Regions from separate parts of the Rhizobium sp. 01L410 genome, predicted to be linked through region 2. Evidence: predicted binding sites of a transcription regulator. Region 2 holds the regulator's gene; the other holds the start of a gene.
What was found. The regulator PhoB, encoded in region 2, activates phosphate uptake and scavenging genes when phosphate is short. The targets are predictions, from matches to a motif close to TGTCATNNANCTGTCAT.

Region 1: the regulator PhoB is predicted to act here: its motif matches at 8,278-8,294, upstream of ppk2 (polyphosphate kinase 2).

The regions. Positions count from the first base shown of each region.
Region 1 is NZ_JBFTST010000001.1:225,935-241,965, forward strand. It holds gene AC1DV9_RS01030 (DUF4118 domain-containing protein) at 1-2,007, shown strand, start outside; gene AC1DV9_RS01035 (response regulator transcription factor) at 2,004-2,696, shown strand; gene AC1DV9_RS01040 (PTS sugar transporter subunit IIA) at 2,735-3,190, shown strand; gene AC1DV9_RS01045 (sulfate ABC transporter substrate-binding protein) at 3,390-4,415, shown strand; gene cysT (sulfate ABC transporter permease subunit CysT) at 4,424-5,281, shown strand; gene cysW (sulfate ABC transporter permease subunit CysW) at 5,271-6,143, shown strand; gene AC1DV9_RS01060 (sulfate/molybdate ABC transporter ATP-binding protein) at 6,154-7,197, shown strand; gene ppk2 (polyphosphate kinase 2) at 7,323-8,237, opposite strand; partial or broken gene AC1DV9_RS01070 (inorganic phosphate transporter) at 8,401-10,004, shown strand; gene AC1DV9_RS01075 (ABC-F family ATP-binding cassette domain-containing protein) at 10,088-11,710, shown strand; gene AC1DV9_RS01080 (sn-glycerol-3-phosphate ABC transporter ATP-binding protein UgpC) at 11,729-12,787, opposite strand; gene AC1DV9_RS01085 (carbohydrate ABC transporter permease) at 12,792-13,622, opposite strand; gene AC1DV9_RS01090 (carbohydrate ABC transporter permease) at 13,627-14,559, opposite strand; gene AC1DV9_RS01095 (ABC transporter substrate-binding protein) at 14,698-15,957, opposite strand; gene AC1DV9_RS01100 (PLP-dependent transferase) at 16,002-16,031, opposite strand, start outside.
Region 2 is NZ_JBFTST010000003.1:66,166-82,196, forward strand. It holds gene AC1DV9_RS07525 (methyl-accepting chemotaxis protein) at 1-203, shown strand, start outside; tRNA gene AC1DV9_RS07530 (tRNA-Gly) at 294-367, opposite strand; gene AC1DV9_RS07535 (2'-deoxycytidine 5'-triphosphate deaminase) at 411-1,505, opposite strand; SAM riboswitch at 1,579-1,657, shown strand; gene AC1DV9_RS07540 (O-succinylhomoserine sulfhydrylase) at 1,699-2,883, shown strand; gene apaG (Co2+/Mg2+ efflux protein ApaG) at 3,096-3,488, shown strand; gene AC1DV9_RS07550 (Hsp33 family molecular chaperone) at 3,492-4,484, opposite strand; gene argF (ornithine carbamoyltransferase) at 4,579-5,496, opposite strand; gene AC1DV9_RS07560 (aspartate aminotransferase family protein) at 5,536-6,735, opposite strand; gene AC1DV9_RS07565 (GcrA family cell cycle regulator) at 7,160-7,696, shown strand; gene phoB (phosphate regulon transcriptional regulator PhoB) at 7,763-8,446, opposite strand; gene phoU (phosphate signaling complex protein PhoU) at 8,479-9,192, opposite strand; gene pstB (phosphate ABC transporter ATP-binding protein PstB) at 9,239-10,054, opposite strand; gene pstA (phosphate ABC transporter permease PstA) at 10,070-11,392, opposite strand; gene pstC (phosphate ABC transporter permease subunit PstC) at 11,389-12,870, opposite strand; gene AC1DV9_RS07595 (substrate-binding domain-containing protein) at 13,031-14,065, opposite strand; gene phoR (phosphate regulon sensor histidine kinase PhoR) at 14,264-15,484, opposite strand; gene ppk2 (polyphosphate kinase 2) at 15,721-16,031, shown strand, end outside.

The DNA of each region.
Region 1 (16,031 bases), on a different contig from region 2:
GACGACCAGCTGCTGACCCATATGCAGGCGCACGCCATTTCCGGCCCCTGGGCGGCAGGCGAGCGCGTGCTGGTTTCCGTCGATCACCATGCGCGCTCGGCCTCACTGGTCCGCTACGCCTCGCGGATGGCAGCACGGCTTCGCGCACCCTGGTCGGCCGTCTATATCGAGACCAATCGTTCGATCAATCTGACGGAAGGCGAGCGCGACACGATTGCTGCGACGCTGCGGCTGGCCGAACAGCTCGGCGGCGAGGCACTGACGCTGCCGGGCCGCGAGGTCTCGGAAGAACTGCTGCGCCATGCGGGCGCCAACAACGTCACCCATATTGTCATCGGCTCACCGAAGAAGCCGACATGGCGGGAATGGCTGCAGCCTTCGGCGACCGACCAATTGATCCGCCGGGCGGGCGATATCAGCGTCCACGTCATCTCCGGAAGCGAGAAGGACACGGCGGCCAAGAGCGGTGTGAAAGCGGCCTCCGCCGCGACCGCCTTCGATATCCGCGCCTATATTCTGGCGACGGGCTATGTGGTTGTGGCGCTCGCCGCCGGCATCGTGCTCGATCAGGTGCTCGATGTCCGCAATCTGGCACTGGTGTTTCTGATGGCGGTGCTGACCTCGGCCGTCATCCACGGCCTGCGCCCGGCGCTCTATACCTGCATCATCAGCGCGCTGACCTTCAACTTCTTCTTCCTGCCGCCGCGTTACACGCTGACGATCAGCGATCCTGAGAGCGTGCTAGCGCTGTTCTTCTTCCTCGGCGTGGCAATCATCGCCTCCAACCTGACGGCAACCGTGCAGAGGCAGGCCGCGGCCGCAAGGCAGCGCGCCAGGACGACGGAAGATCTCTACCTCTTCTCGAAGAAGCTCGCCGGAACAGGTACGCTGGATGACGTGCTCTGGGCGACAGCCTTCCAGATCGCCTCGATGCTGAAGGTCCGCGTCGTGCTGCTGCTGCCGGAAGATGGCGGCATTGCCGTCAAGGCCGGTTATCCGCCTGACGATACGCTCGATGACGCCGATATCGCCGCCGCCCGCTGGGCCTGGGAGCACAATCATGCCGCCGGCCGCGGAGCCGATACGCTGCCCGGCGCCAAGCGCCTCTATGTGCCGCTGCGCACCGGTCGCACCGCCGTCGGCGTCATCGGCCTCGATAGCGACCGGCGCGACGGACCGTTGCTGACGCCGGAGCAGCAGCGATTGCTCGATGCGCTGGCGGATCAGGCAGCCCTTGCGATCGAACGCGTCCAGCTCGTCGCCGATGTCGACCGCGCCAAGCTGGCGGCAGAAGCCGATCGCCTGCGCTCGGCACTGCTCACCTCGATCTCGCATGACTTGAAGACCCCGCTTGCGGCGATCCTTGGTGCGGCGGGAACGCTCCGCGACTATCTGAGCTCGATGACCGAGGAGGATCGCAACGATCTCCTGTCGACCGTCGTCGATGAATCCGAGCGTCTCAACCGCTTCATCGCCAACCTGCTCGACATGACGAAGATCGAATCCGGCGCCATGGAGCCGAACTATGCGCTGCATTATGCGGGCGACATTGCCGGAAGCGCACTGCGCCGCGCCGCCAAGATCCTCGACCGGCACAGGACGGAAATGAACATTCCGGAAGACCTGCCGATGGTGAAGGTCGATCCGGTGCTTTTCGAGCAGGTGCTGTTCAACCTGCTCGACAATGCCGCCAAATACGCGCCCGAAGCATCGACCATCCGCATCCGCGGCTTCTCCGATGCCTTCAGCGTTGCGCTTGAGGTCTCCGATGAAGGCCCAGGCATTCCCGAAGGCGATCTCGATCGCATCTTCGACACCTTCTACCGTGTCCGCAAGGGCGATCAGGTTCGCGCCGGCACCGGGCTCGGGCTTTCCATCTGCCGCGGCTTCATCGAGGCCATGGGCGGCACCATCACGGCAGAAAACCGGAAGGATCGCCCAGGCGCGGTCTTCACCATCCGGCTTCCCAGACCCAATGACACTCTCAAACTGGATGAACTCAAATGAGCGGTTCGCCCGTCAAGATCCTCGTCGTCGATGACGAGCCCCCTATCCGCAAGCTGCTGCGCGTCGGACTGACAGCCCAGGGCTACGAAGTCCACGAGGCAGCCAATGCGCTGGCCGCCCGGCAATCGGTGGTCGATGACCTCCCCGATCTCGTCGTTCTCGATCTCGGCCTCCCAGACACGCCGGGGCATGATCTGCTGCAGGAGTGGCGGGACGACGGGCTGACCATGCCTGTCGTGATCCTCTCCAGCCGCACCGACGAGGCCGGTATCGTCAAGGCGCTGGAAACCGGCGCCGACGACTATGTCACCAAGCCGTTCGGCATCGCCGAACTCGGCGCCCGCATCCGCGTCGCACTCCGCCATCGCCTGCAGCAGCAGGGCGAGAAGGCGATCTTCCAGACCGGCGGCCTGTCGATCGACATCGTCAAGCGGATCGTCAAGGTTGACGGCAGGGAGATCAAGCTGTCGCCGAAGGAATATGACATCCTGCGCGTGCTTGCGCAGCATGCGGGAAAGGTGCTCACCCACCAGTTTCTGCTGAAGCAGGTCTGGGGACCGGCAGCCGATGTGCAGTATCTCAGGGTCTATGTCCGGCAGCTGCGTCAAAAGGTCGAGCAGGTTCCCGATCAGCCGCACTATATAACCACGGAGACCGGGGTCGGTTACCGTCTTCGCGAGCCCGACTGAGCGGCCGCAGGCCTTCTTCGAAGACAAATGGAAATCACATGAATCTTGCAGACATCATCTTGCCGGAACACACCTTCATCGGCGTTTCGGTCTCGACGAAATGGCGCGCGCTCCAGAATATGGCGGAAAAGGCCGGAAAGGCTTTCGGCGTCGAGGAGCAGGCGATCATCAGGGCGCTCGAAACCCGCGAAAACCTGGGTTCGACAGGCATCGGCAACGGTATCGCCGTTCCGCACGCATCTATCCCCGGCATGACCAGCCCCCGTGGCCTTCTGGTCCGCTTCGCCCAACCGCTCGATTTCGAAGCGATCGACGATGTGCCCACCGATATCGCCTTCATGCTGCTTTTCGGCGAGAACAATCGCGGCGAATATCTGAACGTGCTGGCGGCGATCGCCCGGCGCCTGCAGTCCGAAGGGGTGCTGGCATCGATGCGGAAGGCGCGAAGCGCCGACGAGCTCTATTCCGATTTCATCGCCGACTCCCGGAGCTGACAGGCCTTGAACTACCATCCCTGCGATCTATTCTGCAATTGAATTGGCAGAGGTTCAAAGGCTTGTCCGGTAAGTCCGTTTCAGAAACCTCTTGCAAATGAAATGACATTCCAGAAAGCGACGTTCCAACCGGAAGAACTTTCGTTTCATTATACGACTAAGTTGATAGAGTTTACGGCAGAAACGAAGGAGGTTTTTCATGCAGTCAACTCGGATCACAAGGCTTCTCGCCGCCGCGGTCTTCGCCGGTAGCGTTGCCATCGGCGCCGTTGCTCCGGCTTTTGCCGATCAGCAGCTTCTCAACGTGTCCTACGACCCGACGCGCGAATTGTATAAGGACTTCAATGCCGCCTTCGCTGCCAAGTGGCAGAAGGATACCGGTGAAGCGGTCACGATCCAGGCCTCCCATGGCGGCTCCGGCGCACAGGCCCGCTCGGTTATCGACGGCCTCGAAGCCGACGTTGTGACGCTGGCGCTTGAAGGCGACATCGACGCGATCGCCAAGGCGACCGGCAAGATCCCGACCGACTGGAAAACCAAGTTCCCGAACAACTCCACCCCCTACACCTCGACGATCGTCTTCCTGGTCCGCAAGGGCAACCCGAAGGGCATCAAGGACTGGGCCGATCTCGTCAAGGACGACGTCCAGGTCATCACCCCGAACCCGAAGACCTCCGGCGGCGCCCGCTGGAACTTCCTGGCAGCCTGGGCATGGGCCAAGCAGGCAAATGGCGGCGACGAAGCCAAGGCACAGGACTATGTGACCAAGCTTCTGCAGCATGTACCGGTTCTCGATACCGGCGCACGCGGCGCGACCACCACCTTCGTCCAGCGCGGTCTCGGCGACGTTCTGCTCGCCTGGGAAAACGAAGCCTATCTCTCGCTAGAAGAGCTCGGTCCTGACCAGTTCGAAATCGTGACCCCGGCCTTCTCCATCCGTGCCGATCCGCCGGTTGCGATCGTCGACGGCAATGTCGACAAGAAGGGCACCCGCAAGGTTGCCGAAGCCTATCTGAACTACCTCTATTCGGACGAAGGCCAGAAGATCGCTGCCAAGCACTTCTACCGCCCGATCAAGCCTGAAGCTGCCGATCCGGCAGATATCGCCCGCTTCCCGAAGTTGACGCTTGCCACCATCGATGATTTCGGTGGATGGAAGGAAGCCCAGCCGAAATTCTTCGGCGACGGCGGGGTATTTGACCAGATCTACAAGCCGGCCCAATAATAGAGTTCATGAACGCACATAGCCCCTCACGGTGGCGGTTGAAGCGGCCGAGTGTCATTCCGGGTTTCGGATTGGCGCTCGGCTTAACCTTGACCTGGCTCACCCTTCTGATCCTGATCCCCTTGTCGGGGCTCGCATGGCGTTCGAGCGAACTCGGCTGGGAGAAGTTCCTGTCGATTGCGCTCGATCCGCGCACTGTGAATGCCCTGCGCATCAGCTTCGGCGGCGCCTTCATTGCCGCCTGCATTAATGCCGTCTTCGGTGTCATCCTCGCCTGGGTGCTGGTCCGCTACCGCTTCCCCGGCAAGCGCATCATCGACGCCATGGTCGATCTCCCCTTCGCACTGCCGACGGCCGTCGCCGGTATCGCGCTGACGACGCTCTACGCGCCGAACGGCTGGGTCGGCCAGTTTCTGGCGCCGCTCGGCATCAAGATCGCCTTCACCCCGGCCGGTATCGTCGTCGCCCTCATCTTCGTGGGCCTGCCTTTCGTGGTTCGCACGGTTCAGCCCGTGATGGAAGAGATCGACAAGGAAGTGGAGGAGGCCGCGGCGACGCTCGGCGCCAACCGCTTCCAGACGATCACCCGCGTGCTGCTGCCTGGCCTTGCGCCCGCCGTGCTGACGGGCTTTGCACTCGCCTTCGCCCGCGGGGTCGGCGAATACGGATCGGTCATCTTCATTGCCGGCAACCTGCCGTTCAAATCGGAGATCGCGCCGCTGCTGATCGTCATCAAGCTCGAAGAGTATAATTACGCCGCCGCCACCGGCATTGCGGCCCTCATGCTCATCATCTCGTTCATCATGCTGCTGGTCATCAATCTCATTCAGAGCTGGCGCAGACGGAGGTACGGACATGGCGCTTGATACTGTCTCCGCCTCTCCGAAGGTTGCTTCCGTCGTGACGGAAAGCAGGCTGGCGCGCTGGGCGCTGATCCTGTTGTCGCTGGTCTTCCTGCTGCTGATCCTGTTTCTGCCGCTGGCCGCCGTCTTCGTCGAAGCCTTCCGCAAGGGCGTTCCGCCGTTCTTCCAGGCGCTGCAGGATGCAGAAACCTTCTCAGCGATCCGGCTGACCCTGATCGTCGCAGGCATCAGCGTGCCGCTGAACGTTGTCTTCGGCGTCGCCGCGGCCTGGGCGATCGCCAAGTTCGAGTTCAAGGGCAAGGCGTTTCTGACGACGCTGATCGACCTGCCCTTCTCGGTGTCGCCCGTTATCTCGGGTCTCGTCTTCGTACTCCTGTTCGGCGCCAATACCTATCTCGGGAAATGGCTCGATGCGCATAGCATCAAGATCCTGTTCGCCGTGCCGGGGCTTATCCTGGCCACGATGTTCGTGACCTTCCCCTTCGTCGCCCGCGAACTGATCCCGCTGATGCAGGAACAGGGAACGGCCGATGAAGAAGCAGCACTGTCGCTCGGTGCCAGCGGCTGGCAGACCTTCTGGTACGTGACGTTGCCGAACATCAAGTGGGGCCTGCTCTACGGCGTGCTGCTCTGCAACGCTCGCGCCATGGGTGAGTTCGGCGCCGTCTCCGTTGTCTCCGGCCATATCCGCGGCCAGACCAACACGATGCCGCTGCAGGTGGAAATCCTCTACAACGAGTATAATTTTACCGGCGCCTTTGCCGTCGCGACACTGCTTGCCCTGCTTGCCCTCGTGACCCTTGTTTTGAAAACGCTGCTCGAAATGCGATACAGCGCGGAAATCGCCGCCAGCCGGCGGCACTGAAGGATTGAGAATGGAAGTACGCGTTCAAAACATACGCAAGGAATTCGACCGGTTTCCGGCCCTGCACGACGTTTCGCTCGATATCCGCTCGGGCGAGCTGATCGCGCTGCTCGGCCCTTCCGGTTCCGGCAAGACGACACTCCTTCGCCTGATCGCCGGCCTCGAAAGCCCGACCGAGGGCAAGGTTTTCTTCGGCGACGAGGATGCTTCGAAGAAGACGGTGCAGGAACGAAATATCGGTTTCGTGTTCCAGCACTATGCCTTGTTCCGCCACATGACGGTGCTCGACAACGTCGCCTTCGGCCTCAAGGTGCGTGACGGCGCCCGCCGTCCGCCGAAGGCCGAAATCCGCAAGCGGGCGCTCGAATTGCTGGATCTCGTCCAGCTCTCAGGCCTCGAAAAGCGCTATCCCGCTCAGCTTTCCGGTGGCCAGCGTCAGCGCGTGGCGCTCGCACGCGCCATGGCGGTCGAACCGAACGTGCTTTTGCTCGACGAGCCTTTCGGCGCGCTCGACGCCCAGGTGCGCAAGGACCTGCGCAAATGGCTGCGCGAAATCCACGACCGCACCGGCCACACCACGGTCTTCGTCACCCACGACCAGGACGAAGCAATGGAGCTGGCAGACCGCGTCGTCGTCATGAGCCAGGGTGCGATCGAACAGGTCGGCACGCCGGACGAAGTCTACGATCGTCCGAACTCACCCTTCGTCTTCGGTTTCGTCGGCCAGTCGAACTGTTTGAACGTCAAGATCGTCGGCGGCGACATCCTGTTCGAGGGCCGGACGCTCGGTCTGAAGGCCGATGGCGAGCCGGACGGCGAGGCGCAGCTCTATTTCCGCCCGCACGATATCGAATTGCTGGATGCAAACCGTGGCGGCATCCCCGGCACGCTCGCCTCCAGCCGCCGCGTTGCGGGAACAAGGCATATCGAAATCGATATCGGCAGGGGGCACCAGCATATCGAGCTGGAAGTTCCGCCATCACAGACCGAAGTCCTCGACAGCAAGCATATCGCCTTCCGGCCGACGCGCTGGAAGCTGTTCAGGAAGGGCTGACCGTCACTTCGTCAGGCTCGGGCTTGTCCCGAGCATCTGCAACCGCGACGTAGGGTATCGTTAGATCCTCGGCACAGCGCCGAGGATGACGGCTGCGGGCGGTGCGACCGCCCGCGCAGGCACATTCAGTAGATTTCCGGCACGTACATCTCAGGCGGAACCGGTATGCGCGAATAGTCGTCGTGGCGCACGCGCGGCGGCAGGACGATATTGTCCTTCGGCACATCCGCGTAGGGGATATGCTGCAGAAGATGGGCGATCATGTTGAGGCGCGCGCGCTTCTTGTCGACGGCCTGGACCACCCACCATGGTGCTTCCGGAATATGGGTCCGGTCGAGCATCTCTTCCTTGGCCTTGGTGTATTCTTCCCAGTGCACGCGGCTTTCAAGATCCATCGGCGACAGCTTCCACTGCTTCAGCGGATCCTGGATACGCATGCGGAAACGGAATTCCTGCTCCTCGTCGGTGATCGAGAACCAGTATTTGACGAGGATGATGCCGGAACGAACAAGCATGCGCTCAAATTCCGGTACCGAGCGGAAGAATTCTTCGAGCTCGTCCTTGGTGCAGAAACCCATCACGCGCTCGACGCCGGCGCGGTTGTACCAGCTGCGGTCGAACAGAACCATTTCGCCAGCTGAAGGAAGGTGCGGCGTGTAGCGCTGGAAATACCACTGATTCCGCTCGCGCTCGGTCGGCGCCGGAAGGGCGACGACGCGGCAGACGCGCGGATTGAGGCGCTGCGTGACGCGCTTGATCGCCCCGCCCTTGCCGGCGGAATCGCGGCCTTCGAACAGCACGACGACTTTCAGCTTCTTGTGTTGCACCCAGTCCTGCAGCTTCACCAGCTCATGCTGAAGGCGGAAAAGCTCGCGGAAATAGGTTTTCCGCTCCAGTACGTCCTCGATGCCGCCTGGAAGGTTCTCGGCGACGAGATCGTCGAGACGGTCCTCCTCCATCTGCATTTCCAGTTCCTCATCGAAACTGTCTGCGATCTCGTCCTTGATGCGGCGGAGCTGGTCGATTTCTTCCTGAGTCATGGTCCTGTCCCTTTGATCGGCGCCACATCAACAGGGTTTGACGACAGTAATGTGACAATTGCAGATGCGCGAGAACGCAGGGCCGCATTACCGAAAAGTTGTGTCACGCAAGGTTCATGGGCGGGACGTAGTTTTGGATGCTTTTCCATGAAAGGACAAGGACATGGCTGATATCGCCCCCGATCACCCAATGCCTCAGTCCGGTAGCCATCCGCTGCACTCGTCGAGTGCGGGCAAATGGTTCATACCGGTCTTTCTGCTCATTCTTCTCGTCGGCCTCGGATACGTGGCCTATGCGCTCGGCCGCGACCTGACGGAAGCCGCCGCCGCCGTTCCGTGGATACTCCTCGGACTGGCCCTGCTGATCGCGCTCGGCTTTGAGTTCGTCAACGGCTTTCACGATACGGCAAACGCCGTGGCGACCGTGATCTACACCCGCTCCATGCCCGCCGAACTGGCGGTCATCTGGTCCGGCTTCTTCAATTTCCTCGGCGTTCTGACATCGTCGGGCGCCGTCGCCTTCGGGATTCTGGCGCTGCTCCCAGTGGAACTGATACTGCAGGTCGGCTCCGGCTCCGGTCTGGCAATGGTCTTCGCCCTGCTCATCGCCGCCATCGTCTGGAACCTCGGCACCTGGTATCTCGGTCCGCCGTCGTCGAGTTCGCACACGCTGGTCGGCTCGATCATCGGCGTCGGCCTTGCCAACCAGTTCCTGGCCCCGGCAGGCAGCGCCACCAGCGGTGTCGACTGGTCGCAGGCGACCAATATCGGCCTCTCGCTGCTGATCTCGCCGCTGATCGGCTTCGGCCTCTCGGCGATCCTGCTCGTCATCATGAAATTTCTCGTTCGCAAGAAAGAGCTTTATGAGGAACCGAAGGGCAACCAGCCACCGCCGCTCTGGATCCGCGCCATCCTGATCTTCACCTGCACCGGCGTCAGCTTCGCGCACGGATCGAACGATGGCCAGAAGGGCATGGGTCTCATCATGCTGATCCTGATCGGCCTCGTGCCGACGGCCTTCGCGCTGAACCGCACGCCCGATGTCAACTACCTGGAAGCCTACAAGCAGGCCTCCGCACAGGTGGAACGGCACTCGGCAAATATGTGAAGCCCGGCGTCACCGTCACCGACTACAAGGCAGAAGTCAGCAATGCGGTGAAGACCAAGACCTGGACGGATACGACAACGCCTGCCCTGCAGCAATATATCCACCAGACGAGTGCCGAAGTCGCCGCCTTCCCGACGCTGGAAGCGGTGCCGACCAATCTCGTCGGCAACGTACGCAACGACATCTATCTGATCGGTGAAGCGCTGAAGCTGATCGACAAGCAGAAGCTGCTGCCGATGGATGACGCTGACCTGCAGGCAGTGACCGGCTATCACAAGGCGGTCGACAACGCGACGAAGTTCATCCCACTCTGGGTGAAGATCGCCGTTGCCATCGCGCTCGGGCTCGGCACCATGGTCGGCTGGAAGCGCATCGTCGTCACCGTCGGCGAGAAGATCGGCAAGACGCACCTGACCTATGGACAGGGTGCGGCCGCCGAAGTCGTGGCCATGGTGACGATCGGCGCCGCCGATCATTTCGGTCTGCCCGTCTCGACGACGCATGTGCTGTCGTCGGGCGTTGCCGGAACCATGGCGGCGAACGGCTCGGGCCTTCAGTGGTCGACCGTACGCAACATGCTGATGGCCTGGGTGCTCACCCTGCCCGCCTCGATCGCCATCGCCTTCGTGCTCTTCGTCATCCTCCGCCAGGTCTTCTGAGACCCCGACGGAAGGAAAATCGCGACAAATGCTGCGGCGCATGATAAGCGCGCCGCAACAACTTTTCAGGTACCCGCTCCTCCATGATCCGCATCGAAAATATCAGCAAGCAGAACAGCCACCGTATTCTCTACATCGAGGCGTCAGCCGCCCTGAACAAGGGCGAGAAGATCGGTCTCGTCGGCCCGAACGGCGCCGGCAAGACGACGCTGTTTCGTATGATCACCGGCGAGGAAATCCCCGACGAAGGGCAGATCTCTGTCGAAAAGGGCATGACCGTTGGTTATTTCAACCAGGATGTCGGCGAGATGTCAGGCCGCAGCGCCGTGGCCGAAGTCATGGAAGGTGCCGGCCCGGTCAGCGAAGTCGCCGCCGAGTTGCGCGATCTCGAGGCGGCGATGTCCGACCCCGACCGCATGGACGAGATGGACGCCATCATCGAGCGCTATGGCGAAGTGCAGGCCCGCTACGAGGAACTCGACGGCTACGCGCTGGAGGGCCGTGCCCGCGAAGTGCTCGATGGCCTGAGCTTCACCCAGGAAATGATGGACGGCGATGTCGGCGCGCTTTCGGGCGGCTGGAAGATGCGCGTGGCGCTCGGCCGCATCCTCCTGATGCGCCCCGACGTGATGCTGCTCGACGAACCATCGAACCATCTCGATCTCGAAAGCCTGATCTGGCTCGAGGCCTTTCTGAAGAATTACGACGGCGCGCTGCTGATGACCTCGCACGACCGCGAATTCCTCAACCGCATCGTCACCAAGATCATCGAGATCGATGCCGGTTCGCTGAACACCTATTCCGGCGACTACGGTTTCTATGAGAACCAGCGGGCGCAGAACGAAAAGCAGCAGTTGGCGCAGTTCGAACGCCAGCAGGCGATGCTTGCCAAGGAAATCAAGTTCATCGAGCGCTTCAAGGCCCGCGCTTCGCATGCCGCACAGGTGCAGAGCCGCGTGAAGAAGCTCGACAAGATCGAACGCGTCGAGCCGCCGCGCCGCCGCCAGACCGTCGCCTTCGAATTCCTGCCGGCGCCGCGTTCTGGCGAAGATGTCATCAACATCAAGAACGTGCATAAGAAATACGGCAGCCGCAGCATCTATGAAGGCTTGGACTTCATGGTCCGCCGCAAGGAGCGCTGGTGCATCATGGGCGTCAACGGCGCCGGAAAATCGACGCTACTGAAGCTGGTCACCGGCTCAACCGAACCGGACCAGGGCAGCGTGGCGCTCGGCGCCAGCGTCAAACTCGGCTATTTCGCGCAGCACGCCATGGACATTCTGGACGGCGAGCGCACGGTTCTCGAATGGCTGGAAGATTCCTTCCCGCTCGCAGGCCAGGCGCCGCTGCGCGCGCTCGCCGGCTGCTTCGGTTTCTCGGGCGACGATGTGGAGAAGAAGTGCCGCGTTCTGTCCGGCGGCGAAAAGGCGCGTCTGGTCATGGCCAAGATGCTGTTCGACCCGCCGAACCTCCTGGTTCTCGACGAGCCGACCAACCACCTCGACCTCGACACCAAGGAAATGCTGATCAAGGCGCTCGCCGATTACGAAGGCACCATGCTCTTCGTCTCGCACGACCGTCACTTCCTGGCAGCGCTCTCCAACCGCGTGCTGGAACTGACGCCGGATGGCATCCACCAGTATGGCGGCGGCTATACCGAATATGTCGAGCGCACCGGCCAGGAAGCGCCGGGTCTGCGGAGCTGATCCTCTCGCCGGGCGGCTTTAGCTCGCCCGGTTACCCGCCTCGTCAAAGATATGCAGATGCTCTGCCGGGAAGGTCACGTTGACCTTCGGTCCGGCTGTCAGCGATTCGCGGTTGAGCGTGAAGACCTTAAACGGCAGGCCGTGCAGCGACAGGTGCAGGATGATACCGAAGCCTGTCGGTTCGATGAGTTCGACATCGGCGCTCATGCCGGCGCCGCCTGAGGACATGACGACGTGTTCCGGGCGGATGCCGAGGGTGATCTTCGAGCCATTGGCAAGCGACAGGGGCGAAAGCAGCGGGACGACCGTGCCATCCTTCAGCTTTGCGCCACCGTTCTCATAGATCGCCTCAAGGAAATTCATGCCCGGCGAGCCGATGAAACCGGCGACGAAAAGATTGGCCGGACGGTCGTAGAGTTCGAGCGGGCTGCCGACCTGCTGCACCACGCCGCCATGCATGGCAACGATGCGGTCCGCAAGCGTCATCGCCTCGATCTGGTCGTGGGTGACGTAGATCGAGGTCGCCTTCAGATCGCCGTGCAGCTTCTTGATTTCGGCGCGCATCTGTTCGCGCAGGCGGGCATCGAGGTTCGACAACGGCTCGTCGAACAGGAAGGCCTTCGGCTGGCGGACGATGGCGCGGCCCATGGCAACGCGCTGGCGCTGGCCGCCCGAGAGAGCCTTCGGACGGCGTTCCAGCAATGGGTCGAGGCCGAGCTTGGAGGCGGCCGAACCCACGGCGCTAGCAATCTTTTCCTTCGCCGTCTTCCGGAGCTTCAGGCTGTAGCTCATGTTGCCCGCGACATTCATGTGCGGATAAAGCGCGTAGGACTGGAACACCATGGCGATGTCGCGGTCCTTCGGATGCAGTTCGTTGACGCGATTTCCGGCAATGCGGATCTCGCCGCCGGTAACCTCTTCCAGGCCGGCGATCATGCGCAGCAGCGTGGACTTGCCGCAGCCGGACGGGCCGACGAGGACGACGAATTCGCCGTCTTTGATCTCCAGGTCGACGTCGTGCAGCACCTGCACATGGCCATAAGCTTTTTTGACGTTCTTGATATCGATCGATGCCATGTGACTAACCCTTGACCGCGCCGGCCGTCAGGCCCTGCACGAGATAACGTTGGATGAGCAGGAAGAAGAGGCCGGCCGGAATGAGCGCCATGACGCCCGCCGCCATCATCTGCCCGAAATCCACGGAGAATTTCGAGACGAAGGTGAGAAGCCCGACCGGGAAGGTCGCCGCGTCGTTGCCGTTGATCAGCATCAGCGCGAAGAGCAACTCGCTCCAGGCCGCGGTGAAGACGAAGCCGAGCGTCGCCGCGATCCCCGGCAGCGTCAGCGGCAGGATGATCTGCCGGAATGCCGTGAACTGGGTAGCGCCATCGATCATCGCCGCCTCTTCGAGATCCTTCGGAATGCCGTCGAAGAAGGACTGCATCAGGAAGGTGGCGAAGGGCACGTTGAAGGCGGTGTAGACGATGACGAGGCCGGTCAGGCTGTTGGTCAGATGCAGCGGTGTCAGGATCTTGAAGATCGGCGCCACCAGCATGACGAGCGGGAACATCTGGGTCAAAAGCATCAGCGCCACGATCCAGTATTTGGCGCGGAAATTGAAGCGCGACAGGGCATAGCCCGACAACGACGCGCAGATTGTCACGGTAATCGCCGTCGAACCCGAGACGATCAGGCTGTTCTTGAAGAAGGTCGGGAAGGCACTGTGCTGCAGCACAAAGGAATAATGCTCCCATGTCGTGCGCGACGGCCACATGCGCACGCCTTCCGAATAGAGAAGATCGTTCGGCGTTACCGACACCTTCAGCAGCCAGTAGAGCGGGAACAGCGCGAAGGCGATGTAGCAGAGGATCGCCAGGCGATGCGCGATGGTGGGGATGATGGATCGCTTCATGGTCTCAATCCTTGTTCAGCAGCGTCTGCCGCAGCAGGATGATCAGCATGGAATAGGCAAGCAGCAAAGCCAGCAGCACCAGCGCGATCGCCGAGGCATAGCCGAAATCCAGCCGCTTGAAGGCCTGGGTGAAGATATAGCTGGCGACGATCTGCGTGCGGTCGGCCGGGCCGCCGCCGGTCATGACGACGATCAGATCGGCGAAATTGGAAATCCAGACGGTGCGCAGAAGCACGGTGATCGCGATGGTCGGTGCCAGGAACGGCAGGGTGATCGAACCAAAACGCTGGAACCAGCCGGCGCCGTCGATCGAGGCCGCCTCGTAGAGGTCGCGCGGGATCGCCTGCAGCGCGGCAAGCAGCGTGATCGCAAAGAACGGAATGCCCCACCAGACATTGGCGATAATCGGGCCCCACATCGCATATTGCGGATCGGACAGAATATTCCCCGGCTCGCTCATCAGACCCATCGCGTAGAGCCAATGCGGGATCGGGCCGATGACCGGATTGAAGAGCCAAGCCCAGTTGAGACCGGCGAGGAAGGACGGAACGGCCCAGGGCAGGAAGACCAGCGCCTGAACGATGCCCCTGCCCCAGAACGGCTTGTCGAGTAGCAGCGCCAGGATAAGGCCGAAGGCAAATTGCAGGATGACGGAAGCGCCGGTCCACCACAGGGTATTCTTCAGCGCGCCATAGAAGGCGGCATCCTTGGAGAGTTCGCGGAAATGCTCGATGCCGATGAAGCCGCCGGAGAACGGGTTCAGCAGCTGGATATCGCGAAACGCATAGGAGATGCCGATCACGAGCGGCACCATCATGACCCCGATGATGAGGATCAGCGAAGGCGCGCTGTAAAGATATGGCTCGGAGGCATCGGCGAGACGCTTCCGCAACGGCCTGCGGTCGCGGCGCCTGTGCGTATCGGCGGTCATGGTCATCGGTGGTCGGCTTTCCGTATTAAACTGTAGGGACCCAAAGCGGGTGCCGCCCCCTCATCCGCCTGCCGGCACCTTCTCCCCGCTGGGGAGAAGGTGGCCCGAAGGGCCGGATGAGGGGGCTGCTTGTTCAGTTCTGGCTTACTTTTTCGCCAGGAACTTCTGCTGAGCCTTGGTCAGGTAATCAGCCCACTGGTCGGCCAGATCCTTCGGCGTGATGTCGCCGAGGAGGGCCTGCTGAGAGGTCTTGATCGCCAGAGAATCCTTGAAGAAGGCGAATTCTTCGAGGTAGGTCGGCATCACGGTCGGGACCGTGTCCTTGTCCGCGAGTTCCTGGAACCAGCCCTTGAACTGGTCACCGGCGTAGAACGGGTCCTTCTCGGCTGCCGTATAGGCCGGCAGAGCGCCGATCTTCTTGTTCCACTCGATGTTGCCATCCGGGCTTTCGAGGGTTTCGATCAGCTTCCAGGAAAGGTCCTTGTTCTGGCTCGTCGTGAACATCGACCAGCCGGCATAGCCGATGGTCGGGAACGACTTGCCATCGGGGCCTTTCGGCAGCGGCATGACGCCGAAGTCTTCGGCCTTCATGCGCTCGGCAATGGCGATCAGAGCGTCCGGATCCTGGTCGAGGAAGGCGCAGGTGCCAGAGTAGAAGCCGGCGACGACTTCGTTGAAGCCCCAGTTGACGCTATCCTTAGGCGCATAGCCCTTCTTGTAGAAATCGACCATCCATTCCAGACCCTTTGCCCAGCCTTCGCTGTTCATGGTCGAGGTGCCGTCTTCGTTGAAATACTTGTTGGATCCGGCCATCGATGCGGCGAAGATCATCCAGCCGTTCAGACCGCCCGGGCCGCCGCGCATGCAGTAGCCGTACTTGCCCGAAATCTTGGAGACGGCTTCGGAAGCCTTGGTGAACTCCTCCATCGTCTTCGGCGGTTCTTTCACGCCGGCTTCGGCAAGCAGCTTCTTGTTATAGAACATGGCGCGCAGATAGAAGCCGTAGGGCAGCATGTACGCGGTCTTCTTGACGTCGCGGCCGAGTTCAAGCGCGCGCGGCGTCAGGTCCTTGGTGTGCTCCCACTTGGCAAGATAGGGCTCGAGGCTTTCGAGCATGCCATTATTGCCATAGAGCGACAGCCAGGTATCCGGCATTTCCATGACGTCAGGCGTATCGCCTGCCGATACCATGGTCGCGAATTTCTGGAACGCTTCATTCCAGGGCAGCGAGATGATCTCGACCTTGGTGCCCGGATTGGCGGCTTCGAACTTGCCGACGATCGACTTCAGCGTCTCGGTGCGTTCCGGGCTGGTGATGACCTCGACGAGTTTCAGCGTCGTGTCGGCGAAGGCCGTTCCTGCCATCATGGTGGCGAAGAGCGTTGCGGTTATCAGTCTTTTCATGCTCAGTTCCCCTTTTGTTGAAGGTGTTTCTCTCACTATTGTCGTCACGAAGCGGCGGCGAGCGCCTCCTCGAT
Region 2 (16,031 bases):
CCGCTCCCCGCCCGGCCGCAGCACCCCGCCCAGCACCGGCCCGCGCAGCCAACCCGCGCCCAGCCTCGATCCGCGTCGCCAACGAAGGAACCGCAAGGCCCGCCGCATCACCGGCGCGCGCACTCGGCCAGAAACTCGCCAGCGCCTTTGGCAAGAGCAGCCCGGCGGCGGAAAGCAAGGAAGCCGACTGGACGGAGTTCTGAGCAACCGGAAATCAAAACGTCAAATGAGCGGCTCCGGCCGCTCATTTCATTTTAAGTGCAGGGAAAACTGGAGCGGGTGAAGTGCGTAAATGGAGCGGGTGAAGGGAATCGAACCCTCGTATTCAGCTTGGGAAGCTGCTGCTCTACCATTGAGCTACACCCGCGTGCCCGAAGCCTTCCAACAGATGGGAGGCGGTGTCAAGGCGGTCAGATGCGGAAGTGTTTCGACAGCTTGAGGCCTTGGGCCTGGTAATTGGAGCCGAGGCCGGAGCCGTAGAGGCTTTCGGGTTTTTCCAGCATGTGCTCGTAGATCAGGCGGCCAACGATCTGGCCGTCTTCGAGGATGAAGGGGACCTCGTGGCTGCGCACTTCGAGAACGGCGCGGCTGCCGCGACCGCCGGCGGGAGCGTGGCCGAAACCCGGATCGAAGAAGCCGGCGTAGTGGACGCGGAATTCGCCGACCAAGGGGTCGAAGGGGGTCATCTCGGCGGCGTAATGCGGGGGCACGTGCACGGCTTCGCGGGAGACGAGGATGTAGAACTCGTCCGGGTCGAGGATCAGCTCGTTGCGGCCGCGGCTATAGAGCGGCTCCCAGAAATCGAAAATGTCGTGCTGGGCCTTCTTGTCGACATCGACGACGGCGGTGTGGTGCTTGCCGCGATAGCCGATCAGGCCTTCCTTGTCGCCTGCGAGATCGATCGACAGGGCAATGCCGCCGCCTGAGACGTTCGGCTTGGCGCTGGCGACCAGCGTCTCGCTGTCATGCAGCGCCTGAAGGTCCGGTTCGCCAAGAATGGAATGGCCGACGCGGAAGCGGATCTGCGACAGGCGCGAGCCGCGGCGCACGACGATCGGAAAGGTGCGCGGGCTGATTTCGAGATAGAGCGGGCCGGAATAGCCGGCCGGGATCTTGTCGAACTCCTGCGCGTAGTCAGTGATGACGCGCGTGAAGATATCGAGGCGGCCGGTCGAGCTCTTCGGGTTGGCGGAGGCCGACATGCCGGCCGGCAGATCGACACGCTCCATCAGGGGAACGATATAGACGCAGCCGGTTTCGAGGACAGCCCCTTCGGAGAGATCGATGACATGCAGGCTCAGGCGATCGAGCTTGTCCGAGACGAGATGCGAAGGGCCGGGCATGAAGCTGGCGCGCACCCGGAACGCCTTGGCGCCAAGGCGCAGGTCGAGGCTTGCCGGCTGGATCTGGTCACGGTCGAGTTCCCGTTCGGAGATCAGGCGGCCGGTCTCAAACAACGCAGCAATGGCACGATCGGCCAAAATTCCAGTTTCGCGAGCCATCATGCTCCATCCATAGTTCGTGGCCGACAAAACCAAATACGGGGAATTGACGCAAGCAGCTAACGGCAGTATTGCAGCTTTATCCCGTGGTGATTTGGCCGGTCGGCTTGCAGCCACGTTAAACAAGTGGCTAAAAAGACCGGGTATGAAACCGGTCTGCTTTTGCGGCCGGTTTTTTTGTTTTTGAGGTGATGGCATGAGCAAGTCCTGGCGCCCTGCAACCCAACTCGTTCACGGAGGCACTCTGCGCTCGCAATATGGCGAGATGTCGGAGGCAATCTACCTGACGCAAGGTTTCGTCTACGACACGTCGGAGGCGGCCGAGGCCCGCTTCAAGGGCGAGACCGAAGGCTTCATCTACGCCCGCTACGGCAGCCCCACCAACGACATGTTCGAGAAGCGCATGTGCGCACTTGAGGGCGCGGAAGATGCGCGCGCCACGGCCTCCGGCATGGCCGCCGTCACCGCTGCAATCCTCTGCCAGCTGAAGGCTGGCGACCATATCGTTGCGGCCCGCGCCCTCTTCGGCTCCTGCCGCTGGGTGGTCGAGACGCTGGCGCCGAAATACGGCATCGAATGCACGCTCGTTGACGGCCGATACCTGGAAAACTGGGAAAAGGCGATCACGCCGAAGACCAAAGTGTTCTTCCTGGAAAGCCCGACCAACCCGACACTCGAGATCGTGGATATCGCCGGCGTTGCCAAGCTCGCCAACCAGGTCGGCGCCAAGGTCGTGGTCGACAACGTCTTTGCGACGCCGCTCTTCCAGAAGCCTCTGGAGCTCGGCGCTCACATCGTCATCTATTCGGCGACCAAGCACATCGACGGCCAGGGCCGCTGCCTCGGCGGCGTCGTGCTCTCCGACAAGGCGTGGATCGACGAGCACCTGCACGACTACTTCCGCCACACTGGCCCGGCCATGTCGCCGTTCAACGCATGGACGCTCCTGAAGGGCATCGAGACGCTGCCGCTGCGTGTGGCCCAGCAGACCAGGAATGCCGCAAAGATTGCCGATTTCCTGGCCGAGCAGAAGCAGGTTGCACGCGTCATTTATCCCGGCCGCAAGGACCATCCGCAGGCCGATATCATCGCCAAGCAGATGACCGGCGGCTCGACGCTGGTCTGCTTCGAGCTGAAGGGCGGCAAGGACGCAGCCTTCAAGCTGCAGAACGCGCTCGACGTGGTAACGATCTCGAACAATCTCGGCGATACGCGCAGCCTGATCACCCATCCGGCAACGACAACGCACAAGAATCTTTCGGATGAGGCCCGTGCCGAACTCGGCATTTCGGCCGGCACCGTGCGTCTTTCGGCGGGCATCGAAGATACCGACGATCTGCTGGAAGATTTCGCCCAGGCTCTGTCGAAGATCCCGGCTTAAGCAGCAAGCCGCCGGACTTGCCGGTCCGGCGGCCCGCCCCACCTAAAGCTTCAGTCAGCTCTGCTTTATTAGAGTCATTAACTTTGAATGTTAGGATTAACAATCAAAACGGCGTGCAATCGCCTGTATTTGGCTGATGATACGGTGGCATTTCTTGACGGAGCCAATGCCGTATAAGATACGAGTAAGATATCCTGACTAAGGTGTAAGGCATGTACCGGGCCCTCACACGCGATATAGAAGTTGTTGTCGAGCCGTTTTATCTGGAGGAGCAATCCGATCCGGACGACGATCGCTATGTCTGGGGATACCGCATCGTCATCAGCAACAATTCCGGCCTGTCAGTCAAACTCGTCAACCGTTACTGGAACATAACGGACCAGAACGGTGTGGTCGACGAGGTGACGGGACCTGGAGTCGTCGGCGAGCAGCCACGGCTGGAGCCCGGCGATACCTATGAATATTCGTCCGGCTGCCCGCTCGATACGCCATCGGGGCTGATGTTCGGCCATTACCAGATGGAAACGGACGAAGGCGAGCTCTTCGATGTCGAGATACCCGCCTTCTCCCTGGATTCGCCCGGCCTTCTCAGAGTGCTGAACTGACCGTCATTCGGCCGGCTGCAGCTCTGCCGGCTCGAAACGATAGGTGGTCGAGCAGAATTCACAGGTCACGGCGATCTCGCCGTTCTCCTGGCTGGCCTCGATCTCCTCCGCCGAAAAGCCCTTCAGAACGCCGCCGATTTTTTCACGCGAACAGCTGCAGCGGTCGTAGACCTTTTTGGCCTCGAAAACCCGGACGCCGCGCTCATGGAACAGGCGATAGAGCAGCCGCTCGGTTCCGACCAGCGGATCCGTCAGCTCATCGGCGTCAATGGTCTCGACCATGGCGCGGGCTTCTGCCCAGGCGTCATCTTCCTTCAGACCTGTCGCAACTTCATCGCCATCCCCGCCATGCAGGTCCGGCTGGCGCATGCGCTCGGGCGCTTCCGGCAGGAACTGGGCGACGAGCCCCCCTGCCCGCCAGCGATGCCGCGGCTTGCCGCTGCTGTCGCGGTCGAGAAGTTCGGCAGCCGCCAGACGGACGCGCGTCGGGATCTGCTCGGATTGGCGGAAATAGACGCCGGCAATATCCTCGAGCGAGGTACCGTCGAGTTCGACGATGCCCTGATAGGGCTGGCTGAACTTTCCCTGATCGATGGTGAACGCCAGCACGCCCTTGCCGAGCAGCTGCTCGGGTTCGGTCTGGCCGTCGGCGATCGCCTGATCGAGCAGCGCCTGATCGAAACGCGCATAGGCGCGCACGTTCTCCGGTGTCGCAAAATCGGCAACAAGCAGGTCGACCGGGCCATCGCCCTTGGTCTGTACCGTGAACTTGCCTTCGAATTTCAGCGACGTGCCGAGCAGAACCGTCAGGACCACGACTTCGGCCAGAAGCCGGGCGACGGGTGCGGGATAGTGGTGGCGCTCAAGGATGGCGTCGAGCATCGGGCCGAGCTGGACGGCGCGGCCACGCACATCCAGGCCTTCAACCTGAAATGGGACGACGTGATCATCGCCGGCGAAATGAAGCTCGTTGAGAGCGGCGGCTGTGTCTGCCATGGTCTTACTCCTAGTCGTCAGAGCGGCAGACCAAGCTGTCTTCCCGCTCGCGCGGCCACCAGGCCATCAGGCCGGATGTGGCGTCCAATATGGTTCAGATCGCGCCCAGGCACCATGCAAGAATCGACTTCTGCGCATGAAGACGGTTTTCCGCTTCATCGAAGACCACGGATTGCGGGCCATCGATCACATCGTCCGTCACTTCCTCACCACGATGGGCGGGCAGGCAATGCATGAACAATGCATCCTTGCCTGCTTTCGCCATCAAAGCCTGATTGACCTGATAGGGCTGGAAGACGTTGTGACCGCGAGCCCGATGTTCCTGATTCATGGAGACCCAGGTATCGGTTACCACGCAATCGGCGCCTTCGACCGCACGGTCGGCATCATGGCTGAGCATGATTTCGGCGCCCTCATTGCGGGCCCAGTTCAGATAGTGATCCTTCGGCTCGGAACCAAGGGGTACCGCCATGTTCATGCGATAGCCGAAGCGGGCAGCCCCTTCGACCAGCGAATGCAGCACATTGTTGCCGTCGCCGGTCCAGGCGATCGTCTTGCCTTTGACCGGGCCGCGATGCTCTTCGAAGGTCATGATATCGGCCATGATCTGGCAGGGATGCGTATCATCCGTCAGCGCATTGATCACCGGTACCGTCGCGTGTTCGGCCAGCTCCAGCATCCGGTGATGCTCGGTCGTACGGATCATGATCGCATCGACGTAGCGCGACAGAACCTTGGCTGTGTCGCCGATCGTCTCGGCGCGGCCGAGCTGCATTTCCGTGCCCGAGAGGAACAGCGTCTCGCCGCCCAGCTGGCGCATGCCGACATCGAAGGAAACGCGCGTCCGGGTGGAAGGCTTTTCGAAGATCATCGCCAGCATCTTGCCGGCCAGCGGCTTGTCGCCCTTGCCTGCTTTGAATGCCTGCTTGCGCAGCATCGCGTCGTCCATGATGACTCGCAGATCGGCAGAGCTCATCGCCGAAAGATCGAGGAAGTGTTTGGGGGAAGCCATGTCGTCCTTACCTGTTTGCCCCGGAAGGCATCTATCCGTTCAAGCCGTCTTCTTGGCCTTCGATGCGCGAATGCTTTCGGCGGCCTGCTCAATGCGGGCGAGACCCTCGCGAGCTTCCTCCGCCGTGACGACCAAAGGCGGCAGCAGGCGCACGACATTGTCACCGGCAGGTACGCCGAGCAGGTGGGCGCCGCGGATGGCAGCCAGGAGTTCAGTCGAGGGAACGGCGGCCTTGATACCGAGCAGCAAGCCCTCGCCGCGGATATCCTCGATCACATCGGGATAGCGGTCCTTGAGCGATGCCAGGCCCTGGCGGAAGACCAGAGCGACGTCACGGACATGCTGCAGGAAGCCTTCGGCAAGGACGATGTCGAGCACAGCGCCGCCAACAGCCATGGCGAGCGGGTTGCCGCCATAGGTCGAGCCGTGGGTGCCGGCCTTCATGCCGGACGCAGCTTCCGCCGTTGCCAGGCAGGCGCCGAGCGGGAAGCCGCCACCGATGCCCTTGGCGACAGCCATGATGTCAGGGGTCACGCCGGACCACTCATAGGCAAAGAACTTGCCGGTACGGCCGACGCCCGTTTGGACCTCGTCGAGAATGAGCAGCAGGCCCTTCTCGTCGCAGAGCGCGCGCAGCGCCTTCATGAACTCGGTGGTCACAGGGCGAATGCCACCCTCGCCCTGAACCGGCTCGATCAGAATGCCTGCGGTCGCATCGGTGATTGCGGCGCGCACAGCGTCGATATCGCCGAAGGGCACCTGGTCAAAGCCAGGCGCCTTGGGGCCGAAGCCTTCGAGGTACTTTTCCTGCCCGCCTGCAGCGATCGTCGCCAGCGTCCGGCCGTGGAAGGCGCCTTCGAACGTGATGATATGGAAACGCTCGGGATGGCCCTTCGAATACTGGTAGCGGCGTGCGGTCTTGATCGCGCATTCCAGGGCTTCCGCGCCGGAATTGGTGAAGAACACCTTGTCGGCGAAAGTCGCCTCCGTCAGCCGCCTGGCGAGCTTTTCCTGCCCGGGGATTTCATAGATGTTGGACAGGTGCCAGACCTTGTCGGCCTGTGCCTTCAGGGTATCCACGACATGCGGATTGCTGTGGCCGACCGAGGTCACCGCGACGCCGGCACCGAAATCCAGATATCGTTCGCCGCTTTCGGTAATCAGCCACACGCCCTCACCTCGCTCGAACCGCAATGGGGCACGAGAATAGGTATCATATAGCGGCGCGGCTTCAGCCATGGCGCGGTCTCCTGTCAACTTACGGGCAACCGGACTCCGGCTAAAAACCAGGTCCGAAAAATTAAAAATGCCGCCTTTCGGCGGCGACTTGCACTATTTACTTTTCGCACTGCAATGTCAACAAAACTGCGGCTTTCGTGGCTTCTGAGAGACGCTCAAGCAATGTCGCGTTTTATCAACAGCTAATGTTGCAGAAATGACTCTCAGGGGAAGCAAGTTGGGGAAAACCCCGAATTCGATTCATCCGGATTCCTGCGACTCTTGTCACGGAGTCAGCCTCACACTAGGTTAAAACTCAATTACTAGACTGCATGCGGCGGAACTAGTCACCAAAATTAGTCAAGCGTTTCTTGTGTCGGATTCGTCCGGGGCAAACAGTGAGGGATTCTGCCTTCGCAACGCTTAAACGGCGGAGACACAGGGCATGAACTGGACAGACGAGCGGGTCGAGAAACTCAAGAAACTGTGGTCCGAAGGGCTGAGCGCGAGCCAGATCGCTGCCCAGCTTGGCGGCGTCAGCCGTAACGCCGTTATCGGCAAGGTTCACCGTCTGGCGCTGCCGGGCCGTGCGAAGGCCGGCGGCAACGCCACGGCTGCCCGCGCTCCCAAGCGTACGGCGGCAGCACCCCGCGCCCCAACCTACGCATCGCGTCTGGCGACGACCCGTACGGTCACCCGCCAGCAGGGCGCGACGATGCTGAAGGAAGAGATCGAAATCGACGTGATGGAGGAGATGGAATACCGTCCCGCCAAGAACGTGATCGTCCCGATTTCCCGCCGTCTCGGCCTGACGGAGCTCACCGAGCGCACCTGCAAGTGGCCGGTCGGCGATCCCTTGAAGGACGATTTCCACTTCTGCGGCTGCGAAAGCCCGGATTCTTCGCCTTACTGCACCTACCACCAGCGTCTGGCCTACCAACCGGTCAACGAGCGCCGCAGGGCAGCAGCCCGGGCAAACTGAGCCGGGTAAGCACAAACGAAAAACGGGCCTTACGGCCCGTTTTTTTGTGTCTCAATTCCGAAAGCTTCAAGCTTCCATCGAATATCCAGCGCCGCGAACGGTGCGGATGACATCCTGCATATTGGAGAAGTTCAGCGCCTTGCGCAGACGGCCGACATGGACATCGACGGTGCGCTCGTCGACATAGATGTCGTGACCCCAGACGCCATCCAGAAGCTGCGAGCGCGAGAAGACGCGGCCGGGAGAGGCCATCAGGAATTCCAGCAGGCGAAACTCGGTCGGTCCGAGACGGACTTCGCGGGTCTTGCGATGAACGCGGTGCGTCTCGCGGTCGAGTTCGATATCGCCGCATTTCAGCACGGTCGAGAGAACTTCGGGCTTAGCGCGGCGCAGCATCGCCTTGACGCGAGCGACGAGCTCGGGCGTCGAGAACGGCTTGACGACATAGTCGTCGGCGCCGGTCGACAGGCCGCGAACGCGTTCGCTTTCCTCGCCGCGCGCCGTCAGCATGATGATCGGCAGACGCTCGGTCTCCGGGCGCATGCGCAGCCGGCGGCAAAGCTCGATGCCTGATACGCCAGGCAGCATCCAATCAAGGATAAGAAGGTCCGGCGTCCGCTCCTGAAGGCGGATTTCCGCCTCATCGCCGCGCAGGATGGTGTCGACCTCGAAACCTTCGGCTTCGAGATTGTAACGAAGAAGCACGCTCAGTGCTTCTTCGTCTTCAACGACTGCAACTCTCGGGATCATTCTGTTCTGTCTCCTGAGGCCCGGTCCGGATATTATTCCGTGACCGCGCCGACGGTGTTGGCGGTGTCGTCCTTCGGACGCTCGCCCTCCGGCTGGGCGCCGGTCGCCATGTAGTAGATGGTTTCTGCGATGTTGGTGGCGTGGTCGCCGATGCGTTCGATGTTCTTGGCACAGAACAGCAGATGCGTGCAGCTGGTGATGTTGCGCGGATCTTCCATCATATAGGTCAGGAGCTCGCGGAACAGCGAGGTGTACATCGCGTCGATTTCCTCGTCGCGCTCGCGGATCGACTTCGCCTTGTCGGCGGCGCGCGTCGTGTAAACGTCGAGCACTTCCTTTAGCTGGACGAGCGCCAGTTCGGAGAGATGCTCCAGGCCGCGGCCGAGCTTGCGCGGAACGCCGGTGCTCTGCACGGCGATGACGCGCTTGGCGGTGTTCTTGCCGAGATCGCCGACGCGTTCGAGGTCGGCGGCGATGCGGATCGACCCCATGATCTCGCGCAGGTCCGACGCCATCGGCTGGCGGCGGGCGATGGTGACGATCGCCTTGTCGTTGATCTCGCGCTCGGCGTGATCGAGGATCACGTCGTCGGAGATGACCTTCTGCGCCAGTGCGCCGTCGCCATTGACCAGCGCGCGCACAGCGTCGGAGACCATCTGTTCCGCCAGACCGCCCATCTCGGAGATGCGGCGGGTCAGGAACTTCAGATCTTCGTCATATGCAGAAAAGATATGTGTCGATGCCATGGGAAATGTCCTTGAGTGTCTCTATCGGAAGTCGTGACGCCAAAGATCAGCCGAAGCGGCCCATGATGTAGTCCTGGGTGCGCGGATCGTCCGGATTGGTGAACATCTTGTCGGTGTCGTTCTCCTCGACGAGGTTGCCGAGGTGGAACATGGCGGTGCGCTGCGAGACGCGGGCCGCCTGCTGCATGGAGTGCGTCACGATGACGATCGTGTAGCTTTCGCGCAGCTCGTGGATCAGCTCCTCGACCTTTGCGGTTGCGATCGGATCGAGCGCCGAGCAGGGTTCGTCCATGAGGATGACCTCAGGCGAGACCGCGACGGCGCGGGCGATGCAGAGACGCTGCTGCTGGCCGCCAGACAGGCCGGTGCCGGATTCATGCACACGGTCCTTGACCTCGTTCCAGAGGCCGGCGCGCTGCAGGCTGGTTTCGACGATCTGGTCCATGTCGGCCTTCGACTTGGCGAGGCCGTGGATGCGGGGGCCGTAGGCGACGTTTTCGTAGATCGTCTTCGGGAACGGGTTCGGCTTCTGGAACACCATACCGACGCGGGCGCGCAATTCGACGACGTCGATATCCGGATCGTAGATATCATCGCCATCGAGCGTGATCTTGCCGGTAACGCGGCAATTGTCGATCGTGTCGTTCATACGGTTCAGGCTGCGCAGGAAGGTGGACTTGCCGCAGCCGGACGGGCCGATAAGCGCGGTCACGGTGTTTTCACGGATGTTCAGCTTGACGTCGAAAAGCGCACGTTTCTCGCCATAATAGACCGAAACGTCCTGGCCGATCATCTTGTAAGGGATGCTGTTCATCTTCTGGTCCAGAGCCTTCTCAACTGCTGCTTCTGTCAACATGTTCATGGGTTTCTACTCCGTTTACCAGCGGCGCTCAAAGCGACGGCGCAAGAGGATGGCTCCGATGTTCATGACGATCAGGAACAGGAGCAGGACGATGATGGCACCCGAGGTACGCTCCACGAAGGCGCGTTCGGCTTCGTTGGCCCACATATAGACCTGGACCGGAAGTGCCGTGGACGGATCGAGCGGCGTGGTCGGCGCATTGGCGACGAAGGCGACCATGCCGATCAGCAGCAGGGGCGCGGTTTCGCCGAGCGCATGCGCCAGGCCGATGATGGTGCCGGTCAGGATGCCCGGCATGGCGAGCGGCAGCACGTGGTGGAACACCATCTGCATCTTCGATGCGCCGAGACCGAGAGCGGCCGAGCGGATCGACGGCGGTACGGCACGCAACGCAGCACGGGTGGCGATGATGATGGTCGGCAGCGTCATCAACGTCAACACCAGGCCACCGACCAGCGATGCGGAACGCGGCAGGCCCATGAAATTGATGAAGACGGAGAGGCCGAGCAGACCATAGACGATCGACGGAACAGCAGCGAGGTTGTTGATATTGACCTCGATCAGATCCGTCAGCTTGTTCTTCGGCGCGAACTCCTCAAGATAGATCGAGGCGGCGACACCGATCGGCAGAGCAAGAACCAGAACGATCAGCATCAGGTAGAGCGAGCCGATGAGAGCGACGCCCAGACCTGCCGCTTCCGGACGGCTGGAATTGCCATTGACGAAGAGGCCTGTGTTGAACTGCTTGAAGAGAGCACCGCTCGCCTTCAGCTCGTTCATCCAGCCGACCTGCTTGTCGTTCACCTTGCGGTTCTTCTCGTCGACAGAGAGATCGATCTGGCCCTTGCTGGCGCTATCGATATTGGCGTCGGCAAGCACCGTGACATTGACCCTCTTGCCGATGATCGACGGGTCGGAAACGACCATGTCGCGCAGCTGGATCGGAGCGCCCTTGGAGAGCATGGCCGAAGCATCGCGGACGTCAGGACGGCTCGAGGCGTTCACATTCAGCTGCTTGACGATGGCGTCACGCAGCAGGGCACCATAGTTGGCGGAGACGAGGACCGACGGATCGGTTGCACGCTTGTTGCTCGGGTCGATCGTCTTTTCGGTGAATTCCACCGGAAGCGTGATCGCCGTCTGCTGGAAGGCGGTATAGCCTTGGCGGATGACCGTCGAGAGCAGGATCGCCAGAAAGATCAGGCCGAAAGATATGGCAGCGATGCCATAGGCCTGGAAGCGGCGTTCTGCGGCATAGCGGCGCTTGATGCCGATGTCGCGGCGTGCTGGAGCCTTGGAGACAGTGATGCCTGCAACGGGAGAAACAATATTCGTCATTCGTACTGCTCCCGGTATTTGCGCACGATGTAGAGCGCGTAGATATTGAGGCAAAGCGTGATGAAGAAGAGGGTAATGCCGAGCGCGAAGGCGACCAGCGTCTGCGGCGAGGTAAACTCGAGGTCACCCGTCAGCTGGTTGACGATCTTGACCGTCACCGTCGTCATCGGCTCGAAAGGATTGATCTGGATGCGGGCGGCAACACCGGCTGCAAGCACGACGATCATTGTTTCGCCGATGGCGCGCGATGCGGTCATCAGCAGCGCACCGACGATGCCCGGAAGAGCGGCGGGAAGCACGACCTTCTTGATGGTTTCGGAGCGCGTGGCGCCGAGGCCGAGCGAACCGTCACGCAGCGCACGCGGCACGGCGGTGATGATATCGTCGGACAGCGAGGACACGTAAGGGATCAGCATGATACCCATGACGATACCGGCGGTCAGAACGCTCTGTGCCTGGATGAAGTTCGTGTAGTCGCCGGTCAGAAGACCGCTGACCTGCGACGACAGATCGCGCAGGAACGGGCCGACGGTGACGAGCGCGAAGAAGCCGTAGACGATGGTCGGGATACCGGCCAGAACTTCGAGCAGCGGCTTGGCAAGCGAACGAATTTTCGGCGAAGCGTATTCGGCCATGTAGATGGCGGCGAAGAGGCCGACCGGTACGGCGACCAGCATGGCGACGGCGCCGATGTAGAGCGTGCCGAGCAACAGCGGGATCAGGCCGAACTGACCGAAGGACGAGCTGCCGGCACCCGCGAAGCGCGGATCCCAGACGGTGCCGAAGAAGAAGTCCGCGGCGGGAACGCTGGCGAAGAAGCGAATGGCTTCCGACAGCATCGACAGAACGATGCCGATGGTCGTCAGAATGGCGATAGACGAAGACAGCAACAGGCCCCAGAGCATGACGCGCTCGACGCGGTTGCGGGCCCTGAAGCGTGGCTTGACGCCGCGCAGGGCGTAGAGCGCGCCGCCGACGGCAAGTACGAGCACGATCGCGCTCATGATCAGACGGCTGGAAGCGCTTTCGGCATTCAGCAGCTTGGCGGCATCGAGCATGTAGGGCTGCGGCTCACCGGCGAGCGGAACGCCCTTCTCGTTGAGCTTGGCCTGAACTGCCTTGGTGTCGGAGCCGACTGCCGTGACTTCTTCGGATGTGAGCAGGTTCAGGCCGCGGCCGACGGTCGCGACCATGCTGTAGCTCAGATCCTGCTCGGCAGTGGTCTTCGCCTTCACATCATCGGGAAAGGATTCGCGGACGGTGGATTCGATGATGCCTGGGCTGGCGGCGAGCCAGACACAGAGAACGATCAGGGCCGGAAGGATGGCCCAGATGGCGGCATAAGCGCCGTAATAACCCGGCCGCGAATGCAGCACGGAAGACTTGCCCCCGGCAAGTGCCGTGGCTCGGCTGCGGGCGGCCACATAGGCCAGCGCGCCAAGCACCACGAGACACAAGAGTATAATGGATGTGCTCATTCTTTACGTCCCCAGGCGCTCGGCCCCAAAAGCACGGGCTGCGATATCGCCGCCGGCTTCCCAATCATGGAGAAACTCGAAACCTTGCGCCTGACCGGGCAAGGGTACCTCAGTCGAAAACCGGCGCGGCACCCCCCAAGGCACCGCGCCAGCTTATTGATTACATCGTCTTTTCGGCTTCTACGGCCTTGCGGATCTCTTCGCGCTCGGCGTCCGGAGCAGCAACGAGGCCGTATTCGACGAGCGGGCTGTCAGGGCCGATCATCTGGTCGGATACGAAGAAGTTGACGTATTCCTTCAGGCCCGGAACGGCGCCGAGATGTGCCTTCTTGACGTAGAAGAACAGCGGGCGGGAAACCGGGTAGGTGCCGTCAGCGATGGTTTCTGTCGACGGAACGATGCCGCTCATCGAAGCAACCTTGAGCTTGTCAGCGTTGTTTTCGTAGAAGGAGAGGCCGAAGACGCCAACGCCGGTCTTGTTGGCAGCGATGCGTGCCAGCGTTTCCGGATAGTCGCCGTCGATATCGACTGCAGCGCCGTCCTTACGGACTGCGACGCAAGCCTTCTGCTGAGCGGCCTTGTCGGTGATTTCCTTGGCGATGACGTCGAGTGCGCCCGAAGCCTTGCAGCCAGCGGCCAGAACGTTCAGTTCGAAGACTTCGCGGGTGCCGTGCTTTTCGCCCGGGATGTAGGCAGCGATATCAACAGCCGGGAGCTTCGGATTGACTTCCGACCACTTCTTGTAAGGGTTGGCAACGAGCTTGCCGTCAACGACGACCTGAGCGGCCAGAGCCTTGTAGAGATCTTCCGGAACGTAGGCGACGTCAGGGTTGGACGAGTCGGTTGCGAAGACGATACCGTCATAACCGATCTTCACTTCCTGGATGTCGGTAACGCCGGCGGTCTTGCAGGCTTCCAGTTCGTTCTTGTTGATCGGACGCGAAGCGTTTGCAACGTCGATGGTGTCTTCGCCAACGCCCTTGCAGAATTCCTTGAGGCCAGCGCCCGTGCCGCCGGATTCAACGACCGGCGTCTTGAAGTTGGTGAAGGTTTCGCCGAAGGATTCAGCGACGATCTTTGCGTAAGGCAGAACGGTGGACGAGCCGGCAACCTGGATCTGGTCGCGAGCGGCTGCAGCGCCTGCAAAAGCAACGGTTGCGGCGAGAGCGGCAACGGTAAGTTTAAGCGTGTTCATCAAAAAATCTCCCGGCATTGGGCTTTGTGTGGGCAGGCCCCCCAGGGCCCTCGCATTGCCTTTTTTCATCGGCAGCCACTCTTTAGCCCCTGATGCACAGAGCTTTTATGTCACTTTGGTGAAACATTTGTGACAGCTTAAATTATTGAAATGTAATAATAAAAATTTTCGATGTTATGGATGTGTTGCGGCTTTATGTCAAAACCGCACCGTAAAGGCCGTTCCCTTGCCAACCTCGGACTTGACGATCAGCCGTGCACGATGGCGCGTGAGGATGTGCTTGACGATGGCAAGCCCCAGGCCGGTGCCCTTTTTCGACCGGCTGTCCTCGATGCTGACGCGGTAAAAGCGCTCCGTCAGACGCGGAACATGCTCGGCCGGGATGCCCGGCCCCTTGTCGGCGACGGTAACTTCGACCGGCTGCCCAGACCCGTTCTTGACCGTAACGTCGACGGCCTTGCCTTCCTGGCCATATTTGCAGGCGTTTTCGATCAGGTTCTCGAAGACCTGCACCAATTCGTCGCGATCGCCGAGCACCTCGGCCTGACCTTCCGGCAGATGAAGGTTGATCTCGACGCCGACATCCTTCGCCAGCGGGGCGAGCGAATCCCGGACATGGCCGAGCAACGGAACGAGATCGACCTTCTCATCCGGCGCGATATGCGACTTCAGCTCGAGGCGCGACAGAGACAGCAGGTCATCGACCAGGCGGCTCATGCGCGTCGTCTGATCGAACATGATGCCGAGGAAGCGTTCCTGCGCCTTTGCGTCGTTCTTCGCCGGGCCCTGAATGGTCTCGATGAAGCCGCGCAGAGAGGCGAGCGGAGTGCGCAGCTCATGGCTGGCATTGGCCACGAAGTCCGAGCGCATGCGGTCGATGCGCCTCACCTCGGAAATATCGCGGAAGGACAGGATGAAGAAATGCTCGGCATTTTCGCCACCGCCGAGATCGATCGGCGCGCTGCGTACGATATAGACCCGCTCGGAGGGAAGCCGTTCGGAATGCTCGATCTGGTTCGGCGCGTTGGTGACGATGGTTTCGCGCACCATGTCGAGAATGCCGGGCGAACGGAGACGAGCGGAAATATGGGCGCCGATGATCATCTCGCCGAAAGCCTTTTCGGCCGCCCGGTTCTGGAAGAGAACCGAGGCATCGCCTGACAGCACCATGACGGGAATATCAAGTCCGGCAAGCGTCGCCGAAACCTCCGGCAGACGGCTTTTCGGCGCTTCCGGTTCAGGAATGGGCAGTTCGGCGAGCTTCGCCTGCACGGCGGGCTCGGCATTCATGATGACGACAAGCAGCATGAGGGCAACAAGGGCCAGGACGCCCCATTTATTCATGTCTGCCGCCAGCGCCACCATTCCGATGACGAGCGCGGCCAGAAGCACTGGCCGTTCCTGCCTGATGCGGGCCATCAGCCCCGATGTCCACGGCGTTTCCTCTTCCACGTGCCCCTCGCCCGCATCGGGTCCTGTTTATCGCTTCAAACTTTGCCTGATAGCGCTGATTCATGACAGAAGTTTTCGGCTGCGGCCACCAGCCACGAAACAAGCCGTGGAAACACACAGCTTTTTCTGAATTCCCCGAGAGATTTGATTTTTCACACGAAATATGATCGCCTGCTCAAAAGCCGACGTTGCTGGAGGAAATCATGGGCGAGGATGTCGAAAGCCGCGCAGTCGAACTAGAGATCAGGGGCAAGAAGCGTGTCTTCGACGTCGATGATCCGGTCCTGCCCGATTGGATCAGCGACAACGCGCTCGAATCCGGCGACTTTCCCTACAAGAAGAAGCTGAAGGAAGAGGACTATCTCGAAGATCTTGAGAAGCTGCAGATCGAACTGGTCAAGGTGCAGTTCTGGCTGCAGGCAACCGGCAAGCGGGTGATGGCGCTGTTCGAGGGCCGGGATGCCGCCGGCAAGGGCGGCGCGATTTCCGCATCGTCGGCCCGCATGAACCCGCG